DNA from 2 places in the Acidovorax sp. LjRoot117 genome. Region 2 is predicted to be linked to the other one. Evidence: predicted binding sites of a transcription regulator. Region 2 holds the regulator's gene; the other holds the start of a gene.
The links. Region 2 encodes LexA, which represses DNA repair genes until DNA is damaged. Its sites were predicted from a motif close to ACTGTATNNNNATACAGT; they were not measured.

Region 1 (5,510 bases), on a different contig from region 2:
ACGCACAGCCGCCTGACCACAGAGTCTTGAGCCAGGCGCCCCGCCAGTGCCACGAGCGCTACCCGCGCTACCCGCGCCACCCGCACTACCAGCGCCCCCGGCCGTCCCTGGCAGATCAACCATGCAGACCGAAGCGGATTCCCCCACCACCCCACAAATCCAGACCACTACCGACCGCGTCCATGCCCAGCAGCCAGCCGCCCGGTTGTTGATGCCGACCGAGCTTTCATGGGATGGCACCCGCTGAAGCAGCTGCACAGGCATCCCAGCCACTGCCCCTGCGCCCCTTGTCACCAGCCTCTACCCCTCAAAACAAAGGTCTTCCCATGACACGCCATCTCGTCACCTTCAACTTGCACGACCTGGGCGAGCCCCGTGAGTACCGCCCGCCGACTGACCGCGTGATCGACGGGGACATCGTCGTGCGCAACTGGGATGTGGACAGCGCCAAGGAAGGCACCGTGCGCGCCGGTGTGTTCGAGTCCACGCCCGGCACCAACCGCTCCATCAAGGGCGAGACCTGGGAGTTCTGCTACATCCTCTCCGGCGAGGCAGAAATCACCGAAGACGGCTACGCACCGATCACGTTCCGGGCAGGGGACTGTTTCATCATGAAGCCGGGCTACACCGGGACGTGGCGCACCGTGCAAACCGTCCGCAAGGTGTGGGTGGTTGCGTAGCCAGCCCAACGCCGTGCGGGCGCTGCCCTGAGGTCTTGGCGCCCACACGGGACAGGGACAGGGACAGGGACAGGGACAGGGACAGGGACACGGGACACGGGACACGGGAACGGCGCGCGGCGCGCGGCACACGGGGCGCGGGCAGCCGTGCAACACAACGTGGGCCCTGTAGCACTGCATCGTGCCATCGGCACATTTTTTCGCCACCCCCTTGGCGGTTCGAGCCGGGCAGAGGGCGAACCGCATCCACCCGCACCGCAAACTCGGCCCGCATCCCGTGGCCGTGCATGCGCAGCCTCAGAACAGACTGCCCTGCCCCCGCGCCAGTCCAGGCCTGAACTGCGACAGGTCCAGCTCGACCCGTGCGCGGTTGAGCCCCAGCCGCCGGCACGCGCCCGCAAAACGCTGGCGCAACAAATCCGCCCAGAGCCCGCTGCCCTTCATGCGGGTCGCAAAGTTGCTGTCGTAGCTCTTGCCCGCACTGCGCTGGGTGGGGTCGATGCTGTGCAGGTCCTGCACACGCGCCATCACCCGCGCCGCGCGCTGCGGGTAATGCACTTCCAGCCACTCCCGAAAGACGGCGTCAAGCTCCCAGGGCAGGCGCAGCACCGTGTAGAACGCGCTCTGCGCGCCGGCATCGCGCGCGGCTTCCAGCACCTGCTCCATGTCCTCGGTGATGAACGGGATCTGCGGGGCCACGCTCACGCCCACCGGGATGCCGGCCTCGGCCAGCGTGCGCAGGGTGCGCAGGCGTCGGTGGGGCGCGGCAGCGCGGGGCTCCATGCGGCGGGCCAGCACGGGGTCCAGCGTGGTGATGGTCACGTACACGGCCGTGAGCTGCTGCGCGGCCAGCGGCGCGAGCAGGTCCAGGTCACGCTCCACACCACTCGACTTGGTGATCAGCGAGAACGGGTGGCGCGCATCCCGCATGACTTCGATCAGGCTGCGGGTGAGCTTGAGCTCGCGCTCCACAGGCTGGTAGCAGTCGGTGGCCGAGCCGATGTTGAGCAGGCGCGGCACGTAGCGCGGCTGCGCCAGCTCGTGGCGCAGCACCTCGGCGATGTTCTGCTTGGCCACGATCTGGGTCTCGAAATCGAGGCCGGGCGAAAAGTTGAGGTAGCTGTGCGTGGGCCGCGCGTAGCAGTAGATGCAGCCATGCTCGCAGCCCCGGTAGGGGTTCACCGACAACTCGAAAAATATGTCGGGCGAGTCGTTGGCGCAGATGGCGCTGCGCGCGGTCTCCAGGTGCACGGTGGTGGAGGGTGCCGATGCGCCGCCCTCCCCGTCGTCTCCCCACCCTTCGCCGCTCTCGCCGATAGGCCCCCAGCCATCGTCCGCCACCTCCCGCACATCGCGCGTGAACCGGTGCGGCATGGCGGTGGCGGCACCCCGGCCGCGAATGGCCTGGATGGGGACGCGCACCTCCACCGGTCCCTCGGGCAGGTCGGGGTCGAAGTCGGGTTTCTGCGTCATGACTGTACAAATATACAGTTATTCGAAGCACCCTGCACGCAGTGATGTGCCCAGGCACTCAAGGCCCGCAAAACCATCGGCCACCGGATCGCCCTGCCACCCTATTCCCTGAAGAGGGTCTCGATCTGTCCGCGCAGCCACTGGTTGCCAGGGTCGCTTTCGAACCGGCGGCTCCAATGCAGCGACACGGTGAAGTCGCGCAGGGGGAAGGGCGGCTCGATGAGGGCGTAGCCGCCGTCGGCAGCAAAGGTGCGCGCGATGTTGCGCGGCATGACCACCGCAAGGTCGGTCGCCCGCACGATGGCAGGCAGCACCATGAAGTGCTCGGTGGTCAGCCGCAGCCGGTCTTGCAGCTGCAGCATCTCCAGGATGCGCAGCGTGTCCGAATGCGTGCGCACGCCCACGAACTCCAGTTGCCGCAAATCCTTGAGCAAGGCCGGCCCGCTGCGCCTGCGTGCCGCAAAGGGGTGGCCCGCGCGCAGCAGCACCACGTAGCGGTCCTTGATGAGCTGCACGCGCTGCGTGTCCTTCACCGTGGGCAAGAAGCCAAACGCAAAGTCGATGCGGCCGCTGTCCAGCCGCTGCGCGATCTCGCTGCGTGGCACGGGCAGCGTCTCCAGCCGCACACCGGGAGCCTCCCGCCGCAGCGCCACCATCAGGTCCGGCAGAAAGCGGCCCTCGCCGATGTCGCTCATGTGGATGCGGAACACCTTGCGCGATTCGTGGGGGTTGAACAGCGCGGACTCGTTGAGGGCTTCCTCCAGCAGGCCCAGCGCGCTGCGCACCGCATCGGCCAGCCGGTCGGCCTTGGGCGTGGGCTCCACGCCGCCGCCTGCGCGCACGAACAGCGGGTCCTTGATCAGCAGGCGCAGGCGTGTCAGCGCCTGGCTGGCCGCAGGCTGCGTCAGGTCCAGCAGCTCGGCGGCGCGGCTGACGTTGCGCGTGCGGTAGACGGCATCGAACAGGCGCAGCAGGTTGAGGTCGATGTCCTTGATATGCATTGGATGAATACCGCTTAGTCACTTCATTGTATTGATGGATGAACAATGCACGCCGAAGATCGGGGGATGCCTTCAGAAAACTTGCTCCCCACCGTGCGCGAGGCCGTGCTCGACCTGCTGCGCGGCCTTCGCATCGACACCATCTTCGGCAACCCGGGCTCGACCGAGCTGCCTCTGTTCCTCGACTTCCCTGCGGACTTCCGCTACATCCTGGGCCTGCAGGAATCGGTGGTGGTGGGCATGGCCGACGGTTATGCCCAGGCCACGCACAACGCGGCCTTCGTGAACCTGCACTCCGCCGCTGGCGTGGGCCACGCCATGGGCAACATCTTCACGGCGCACAAGAACCGCACGCCCATGGTCATCACAGCCGGGCAGCAGGCGCGGTCCATCCTGCCGTTCGACCCGTTCCTCTTTTCGGGCCAGGCCACCGAGCTGCCCAAGCCCTATGTGAAGTGGAGCATCGAGCCTGCCCGTGCCGAAGACGTGCCCTTGGCCATCGCGCGGGCCTACTACATCGCGATGCAGCAGCCGCGCGGGCCGGTGCTGGTGTCCATTCCTGCGGACGACTGGGACAAGCCCTGCGAGCCGCTGCAGGCGCGCACCGTGAGCACCGAGACGCGCCCCGAGCCGCGCGTGCTGCAGGCCATCGGCGACGCACTCGACGCCGCGCAGCGCCCGGTCTTCGTGGTCGGCGCCGCCGTGGACCGCGACCGCGCCTGGGACGATGTGCTGGCCCTGGCCGAGCGGCACAACGCCGCCGTGTGGATCGCACCCATGTCCGGCCGCTGTGGCTTTCCGCAAGACCACCGCCTGTTTGCAGGCGTGCTGCCCGCCATGCGCGAGAAGATCGTGGCGCTGCTGGGCGGGCACGATCTGGTGTTTGCGCTCGGTGCTGCGGCCTTCACGTACCACGTGGAAGGTTTTGGACCCCACGTGCCGCCGGGCGCGCAACTGGTGCAGCTGATCGACGACCCGGGCACCGCCGCCTGGACGCCCGAGGGCACCTCGGCCGTGGGCAGCGTGCGCCTGGGCGTGCAGGACCTGCTGGCACGGCCTGCCCCCGCAGCGCGTGCCCTGCCCCCGCACCGCGCAGCCCGCCCGCGCGCCGAGCCGTCAGCACCGGGCGCGCTGATGAGCGTGCCCTACGTGATGCAGACCCTGGCCGAGGTGCGCGATGCAGCCTCCATCGTCGTGGAAGAGGCGCCCAGCTCCCGCGCCGCCATGCATGCCCACCTGCCCATCCTGCAGAGCGAAACCTTCTACACCATGTGCAGCGGCGGCCTGGGCTACGGCCTGCCAGCCGCGGTGGGCGTGGCGCTGGCAAAGCCCGACCGCAAGGTCATCGGGCTCATCGGCGACGGCTCGGCGATGTACTCCATCCAGGCGCTGTGGAGCGCGGCGCAACTCAAACTCCCCATCACCTTCATCATCCTGAAGAACCGCCGCTATGCAGCGCTGCAGGAATTCGCACCCACCTTCGGCTTCCACGAAAACGACAAGCTCGAAGGCACCGACCTGCCCGACCTGGACTTCCTCGCGTTGGCACGGGGACAGGGCTGCGACGCCGTGCGCGTGAGCGATGCGGCCCAGTTGGCGCATGCGCTGCGGCAAGCCCTGTCCCATCCCCGCCCGATCCTCGTGGAGGTGGACGTGGCCTGACGACACCCACCCCGGCACGGCATGAACCGTGCGGCTTTCTGGATACCTCGCACAAGACCCGGAACACCTGGGCACCCACCGGAGACAAACATGCATTCCTTTCCCCTTCGCACCACCCGCCGGCTGCTGGGCACGCTGGCACTGGCCGGCACCGCAGCGGGCCTGCTGCTGCCCGCCACGGCACTGGCCGAGACCTGGCCCGCCAAGCCGATCAAGGTCATCGTGAACTTCCCGGCGGGCGGCGCCGCGGACCAGATCGCCCGCGCGGTGACGGTGCCGCTGCAGGCGGCCCTCGGCCAGCCCGTCGTGGTCGAGAACCGCGGCGGCGCTGGCGGCAACATCGGCGGCGAGGCCGTGGCCAAGTCGCCGGCAGACGGCTATACGCTGCTCATGAGCTCGGGCGGCATGGTGTCGGTCAACCCGCACCTGTACCCCAAGATGCCGTTCGACCCGACCAAGGACCTGGTGCCCGTGGCCGCCGCCGCGCGGGTGCTGGTGTTCCTCGAGGTTCGGCCCACACTGCCGGTCAACAACATCGAAGAGTTCATGAAGTACCTCCGGGCCCACCCGGGCAAGCTGAGCTTCGGCACGCCCGGCAACGGCAGCTCGCCGCACCTGGCGGCCGAGATGCTCAAGGCCCAGGCCAACGTGTTCGCGGTGCACGTGCCGTACCGCGGCGCCGCCCCCGCCATGC
Region 2 (5,510 bases):
CGGCTTCCCCCGCACCATCCCGCAGGCCGACGCAATGAAGGCGGCGGGCGTCAAGCTCGACTACGTGCTGGAGATCGATGTGCCCTTCGACGCCATCATCGAACGCATGAGCGGCCGCCGCTCGCACCCGGCCAGCGGCCGCACCTACCACGTCAAGTTCAACCCTCCCAAGGTGGAAGGCAAGGACGACGTGACGGGCGAAGAACTGATCCAGCGCGAAGACGACAAGGAAGAGACCGTCAAGAAGCGCCTGCAGGTGTACAGCGACCAGACCCGCCCGCTGGTGGACTACTACAGCAACTGGGCCAAGGCCGAACCCGCTGCCGCCCCCAAGTACCGCGCCATCAGCGGCACGGGCAGCGTGGACGAAATCACCACCCGCGCGCTGCAGGCCCTGGCCAGCTGACCACCACAGCGACTGGCAACGCGGCGCGCACGGTCTGCACGACCGAGTAGCGCCGGCACTGACCGCACCCCAACGGCGCCTTGACACCAAGGCGCCGTTTTTCTTGGGGGGTAGTGAAAGCAATTTTGCACAGCCTCGTCAGGCCAACCTGTCAGCACAGTTACCTGCACCGCTGCGGACTTGCCGGCTGGGGCATCAAGGCCCGCAGGCTGGCTGGAACGCGCTCCAGACTTTATGCGGGCCCCGAGCGCAAGCCGTACGCCTTGCCATCCACGAACAGATACTCGGCCCGCAAGACGGCGTCGCCCTTCTCGTCCCGCAGGGTAAAGCCCACCACCGACACGGCTGCACCGGCTTGGATCTGCGGCACCTGCCAAGCCTGCATGCGCGTCAGGGGTGCCAGTTCCACCTCCCACTGGCGGTCCTTGCGCGTGGGCAGCACCGCCTTGGCCAGCAAGGCCTTGCCGTCCACCGGCGCGGTCTGCGCGGGCACCGCCCGCTGCGCCAGGTCGGCGGGCAGCTTCAGCCCGGCCGGAATCTCCAACTGCAGCTCCGCGTGCGGGTTCTGCCAGCGCACGGACTTCACCGTGCCTTCCAGATAGATCGGGCGGTCCGCGTCGAAGCTGCTCCAGCCATGGTGCGCATGCGCGGCCAGCGGCAAGGCGGAGGCTGCCACCAGCAGATGGCGTCGTTGCAGGGTCATCAGGGCTCTCCTTCGAAGATCAATCAGGGAACACAACGGGGGTGCGCACGCTGCAGCAGCCAGACTGCCCAGCCATCGCGGCGCGGCATGCGCTACAGGTAGGCGATCCAGCGGCCACACACCACCACGGCCAGCCAGATGACGGTGGAGACCAGCATCTGCACCTTGGCCACGCCGTCCAGGCGTGCCAGCGAACCCCGGCCATGGAACCACGCCGCGTTGCAACCCGCAAGCATTAACAACAGCATCTTCAAGGTGAATGCGCGGCTGCTGAGCAGTTCGGCGGGCTGGGTGGCGAACATCAGCAGGCCCGAGGCCGCAGCCAGCAGGAAGCCGCACAAGGCCACCGACAGACTCAGCCGGGCCAGGTCCTTGACCGGCAATGCGGCGCCGCGGCCGAACACCCGCAGCTCCAGCAGCACCAGATTGCCCAGCAGCAGTGCAATGCCGACGATGTGGATCACCTCCAGCGCCGGGTAGGCCCAGGCGTGGGTCTTGAGGGAGGCAAAGAACATGGCCGCGGCGCCTGGGACTTATAGTGTGTTGTGGACTGCTCGGCCGCGCATCAATGCGAGAGCAGGTCCAGCATCAGCGAGATGCGCGCCTTGACGGGCGAAAGCCCCCGCGAATCCGGCAGGGCATCGCCCGGCTTGGGCAGCACCTGGCCTTCGGGGCAGCGGGTGGAGCGCACCACGCGCACGCCCACATCCTGCGCCTTGAGCAGCGCGGCCTCGAGCGCATGGTGGATCGTGCCGTTGCCGGTACAGGCCACCACCAGGCCCTGCACGCCATCGCGCACCAGCGCGTCCACGATGGCGCCGCTTGCACCTGCATGGTTCAGGAGGATCTCGACCCGCGGCCACACGGCGGCATTCGCTATCTTTTCAATAGCTAATGGCGCTTTCTCAGCGTGCGCCAGAGGCCAATCCTGCACCAGGCGGACCCGGCCCTCCTCCACCCACCCCAGCGGCCCGGCGTCGCCGGAGCTGAATGCATGGACGCGGTACGGATGCACCTTCTGCACATGGCGCGCGCCATGCACCTCACCCGCCGCCACCGACACCACGCCCTGCGCGCCCTGCGTGGTGGCCACGGCCACCGCGTCCAGCAGGTTCTGCGGGCCATCGGGGGTGAGCGCGCTGGCCGGGCGCATGGCGCACGTCAGCACCACGGGCTTGGACCGCGCATCCAGAACCAGGCTCAGAAACCACGCGGTTTCCTCCAGCGTGTCGGTACCGTGGGTGATGACCACGCCCTGCACGGCGGCGTCCTGCAACAGCTGCGCGCAGCGCACGGCCAGCGCCTGCCACACCGACATGTCCATGTCCTTGCTGTCGAGCTGGGCCACCTGCTCGGCCTGCAGGGTGGCGCCGCCGGCTGCCAGGGTCAGCCCCGGCACGGCGGCCAGCAGCTGCTCAACGCCCACCTGGGCGGCCGTGTAGCCGATGTTGTCGCCGGCCTGGGCCGAGGTGCCCGCGATGGTTCCACCTGTGCCCAAAACCACAATTTTTTGCCCACTCACTTGCGTACTCCGAAAAACTGGTGAAAAATACAGTTACTGGATTAAAAAACAGTTGTTCGCCACTGTAGCGTCTCCACCGGAAACCACCATGCTCGACAACCCGAAACTGACCGCCCGCCAGCAGCAGATCCTGGACCTCATCCAGACCGCCATCGCCCGTACCGGCGCGCCCCCCACCCGCGCAGAAATCGCGGCCGAGCTGGGCTTCAAGTCGGCCAACGCCGCCGAAGAGCACCTGCAAGCGCTGGCCCGCAAAGGCGTGATCGAGCTGGTCAGCGGCACATCCCGCGGAATCCGTCTGCGCAGCGACACGGTGCGCTCCATCAATGCAGCACGCGGCAGCCAGTTCAGCCTGCCCATCCCGGGCCTGTCTCAGCTGGTGCTGCCGCTCATCGGCCGCGTGGCGGCGGGCTCGCCGATTCTCGCGCAAGAACATGTCGACCAGACCTACAGCGTGGAAAACAGCCTGTTCCAGCACAAGCCCGACTACCTGCTCAAGGTGCGCGGCATGTCCATGCGCGACGCCGGCATCATGGACGGCGACCTGCTGGCCGTGCAGTCCACCCGTGAGGCACGCAACGGCCAGATCATCGTGGCCCGCCTGGGCGAGGACGTCACCGTCAAGCGCCTGCGCCGCACGGCCACCGCCATCGAGCTGCTGCCTGAGAACCCCGACTACCCCGTCATCGTGGTCCAGCCTGGCGAGCCCTTTGAAATCGAAGGCCTGGCCGTCGGCTTGATCCGCAACACCATGCTCATGTAGAGCCCCCTGCCTGGCCGCGCCGCAGGTGGCGGGCGTTTGGTGTACCGGCACAACGTCGGTACGCCAGCCCTGCGGTGCCGGTTGTCATTGCAATCCTGCCTATGTCCAACCCCCGACTTTCGGAGTTTTCACATGGGAATTGCCTTGTCCACCCTGTCCGCCGCCTTGCCCCATTCGCTGCAGAAGCTGTCGCGCTGGCTGCACAACCTCGTCCGCCTGGACGAAGCCCCACGCGCTGGCGCCCCGGCTTCATCACCACCTGCCAGCGCCAACCCGCCGGGCGAGCATGGCACGCCGGGCCATGGCGGGCCTGCCGGCGACCAGCGCAGCGCTGGGTCGCCCCGCCTGCGCCCTTTGCGGGGCAACTGGCCCTTCACCGTCCAGCCGGCTCCACCCGAGCCCAAAGCATCCGCCGCCCGCACCTCCGTGGCGGCCAACCGGTCGTTTCTGTCTGCACCCTGCGGCAGCAGCCGTGATGCATTCATGGCGTCCATCGCATCCAGCGCGCTGCCCCCACGGCCCGTGCCGGCCGTGCGCAAGGTATCCCACGCCAGCGGCCGCCTGGTGATCGCAGGCCGCATGGCCGACGTGTGTGCAGAACTCGACCGCATGGCTGCGTGCGAGGCGCTCCAAGCGTAGAAAGATCATCGCTGCCCAGGCCGGCGGGTGGCGGCTGGCGGCCGGCGCGCCGGTGCTGCACCGGCCTTGGGCTTGCAACCCGCACAGGGTGCTGCAAACAGTGCCGTCGCGACGCGGCGTGCTGTGAGCACTGGCACCAAAAAACGCTGACAACACCTGCTTCGTGGCCACGGTCGGCTCTGCTGCACTCGCCAGACTTGCGCAGCCCATCCACTCCGTGCGGCTGCGGCAGCCGCCGCGACAATCCGTCACCAAAAGCTGGCGTTTTGGGCCGCCCGAAGACCTGCCAGTGCAGTGCGGCGCTGCGTGCCAAGGCACAATGTCGGGATGAACATCGTGATTCTCGACGACTACCAGGATGCAGTGCGCAAGCTCCATTGCGCCTCTCGGCTCGACGCATACACAGCCAAGGTCTACACCAACACCGTCAAGGGGCTGGGCCAACTTTCCGTCAGACTCAAGGATGCAGACATCATCGTCCTGGTCCGCGAGCGCACGCAGATCACGCGGCAGTTGGTGGAAAAGCTCCCCCGGCTCAAGCTGATTGCGCAGACCGGCAAGGTCGGCAGCCACGTGGACGTGGCCGCCTGCACCGAACGCGGCATCGCCGTGGCAGAGGGCATCGGCTCGCCGGTGGCTCCTGCAGAACTGACATGGTCGCTGGTGATGGCCGCCATGCGCAGGCTGCCGCAGTACATCTCCAACCTCAAGCACGGCGCCTGGCAGCAGTCGGGCCTCAAAGCGGCCTCCATGCCGCCCAACTTCGGGCTGGGCAATGTGCTGCGCGGCAAGACGCTCGGTGTCTGGGGCTACGGCCGCATCGGCCAGCTGGTGGCGGGCTATGGGCGCGCTTTCGGCATGAACGTCCGCATCTGGGGCCGCGAAGCGTCGCGTGCGCAGGCCCTGACGGACGGCTACCAGGCAGCCACCACGCGGGAAGAATTCTTCGCGCAGTGCGATGTGATCTCGCTGCACCTGCGCCTGAACGATGAGACACGCGGCATCGTTTCGCTGGAAGACCTGTCCTGCATGAAGCCCACAGCCCTGCTGGTCAACACCTCCCGCGCGGAGCTGATCGAGCCTGATGCCCTGATTGCCGCACTCAACCGCGGCCGCCCTGGCATGGCAGCGGTCGACGTTTTCGAAAGCGAGCCCATATTGCAAGGCCATGCCCTGCTGCGGCTCGAGAACTGCATCTGCACGCCGCACATCGGTTATGTGGAGCAGGACAGCTACGAGCTGTACTTCGGCGCTGCGTTCGACAACGTGGTGAATTTCATCAAGGGCACGCCCACCAATATCGTGAATCCCGGATCGCTGCAGGTGCGCCGCTGAGGCTTTGGTGCGCGCCCTGTTCGGTAGACGGGTGACCAGGGTCGCACCCAGGCGGCCTCTGACCGGCCCCACACTGAATCTCCAGCCTTGACCGGTCGCGGTGCAAGCCCGCATACCGGGATCATCACCGGGCCTGCATTGC

Region 1: ACSQ3D_RS16005 (PA0069 family radical SAM protein) is a predicted target of LexA. The motif match lies at 2,155-2,172, and genes of this name have one in related genera.

The regions. Positions count from the first base shown of each region.
Region 1 is NZ_CAXUPO020000005.1:186,131-191,640, forward strand. It holds gene ACSQ3D_RS15995 (NAD(P)/FAD-dependent oxidoreductase) at 1-30, shown strand, start outside; gene ACSQ3D_RS16000 (cupin domain-containing protein) at 327-680, shown strand; gene ACSQ3D_RS16005 (PA0069 family radical SAM protein) at 978-2,153, opposite strand; gene ACSQ3D_RS16010 (LysR family transcriptional regulator) at 2,255-3,154, opposite strand; gene mdlC (benzoylformate decarboxylase) at 3,221-4,816, shown strand; gene ACSQ3D_RS16020 (Bug family tripartite tricarboxylate transporter substrate binding protein) at 4,907-5,510, shown strand, end outside.
Region 2 is NZ_CAXUPO020000018.1:71,920-77,429, reverse strand. It holds gene adk (adenylate kinase) at 1-406, shown strand, start outside; gene ACSQ3D_RS27030 (DUF6152 family protein) at 639-1,109, opposite strand; gene ACSQ3D_RS27025 (hypothetical protein) at 1,202-1,624, opposite strand; gene ACSQ3D_RS27020 (asparaginase) at 1,675-2,607, opposite strand; gene lexA (transcriptional repressor LexA) at 2,720-3,394, shown strand; gene ACSQ3D_RS27010 (hypothetical protein) at 3,527-4,033, shown strand; gene ACSQ3D_RS27005 (D-2-hydroxyacid dehydrogenase family protein) at 4,361-5,368, shown strand.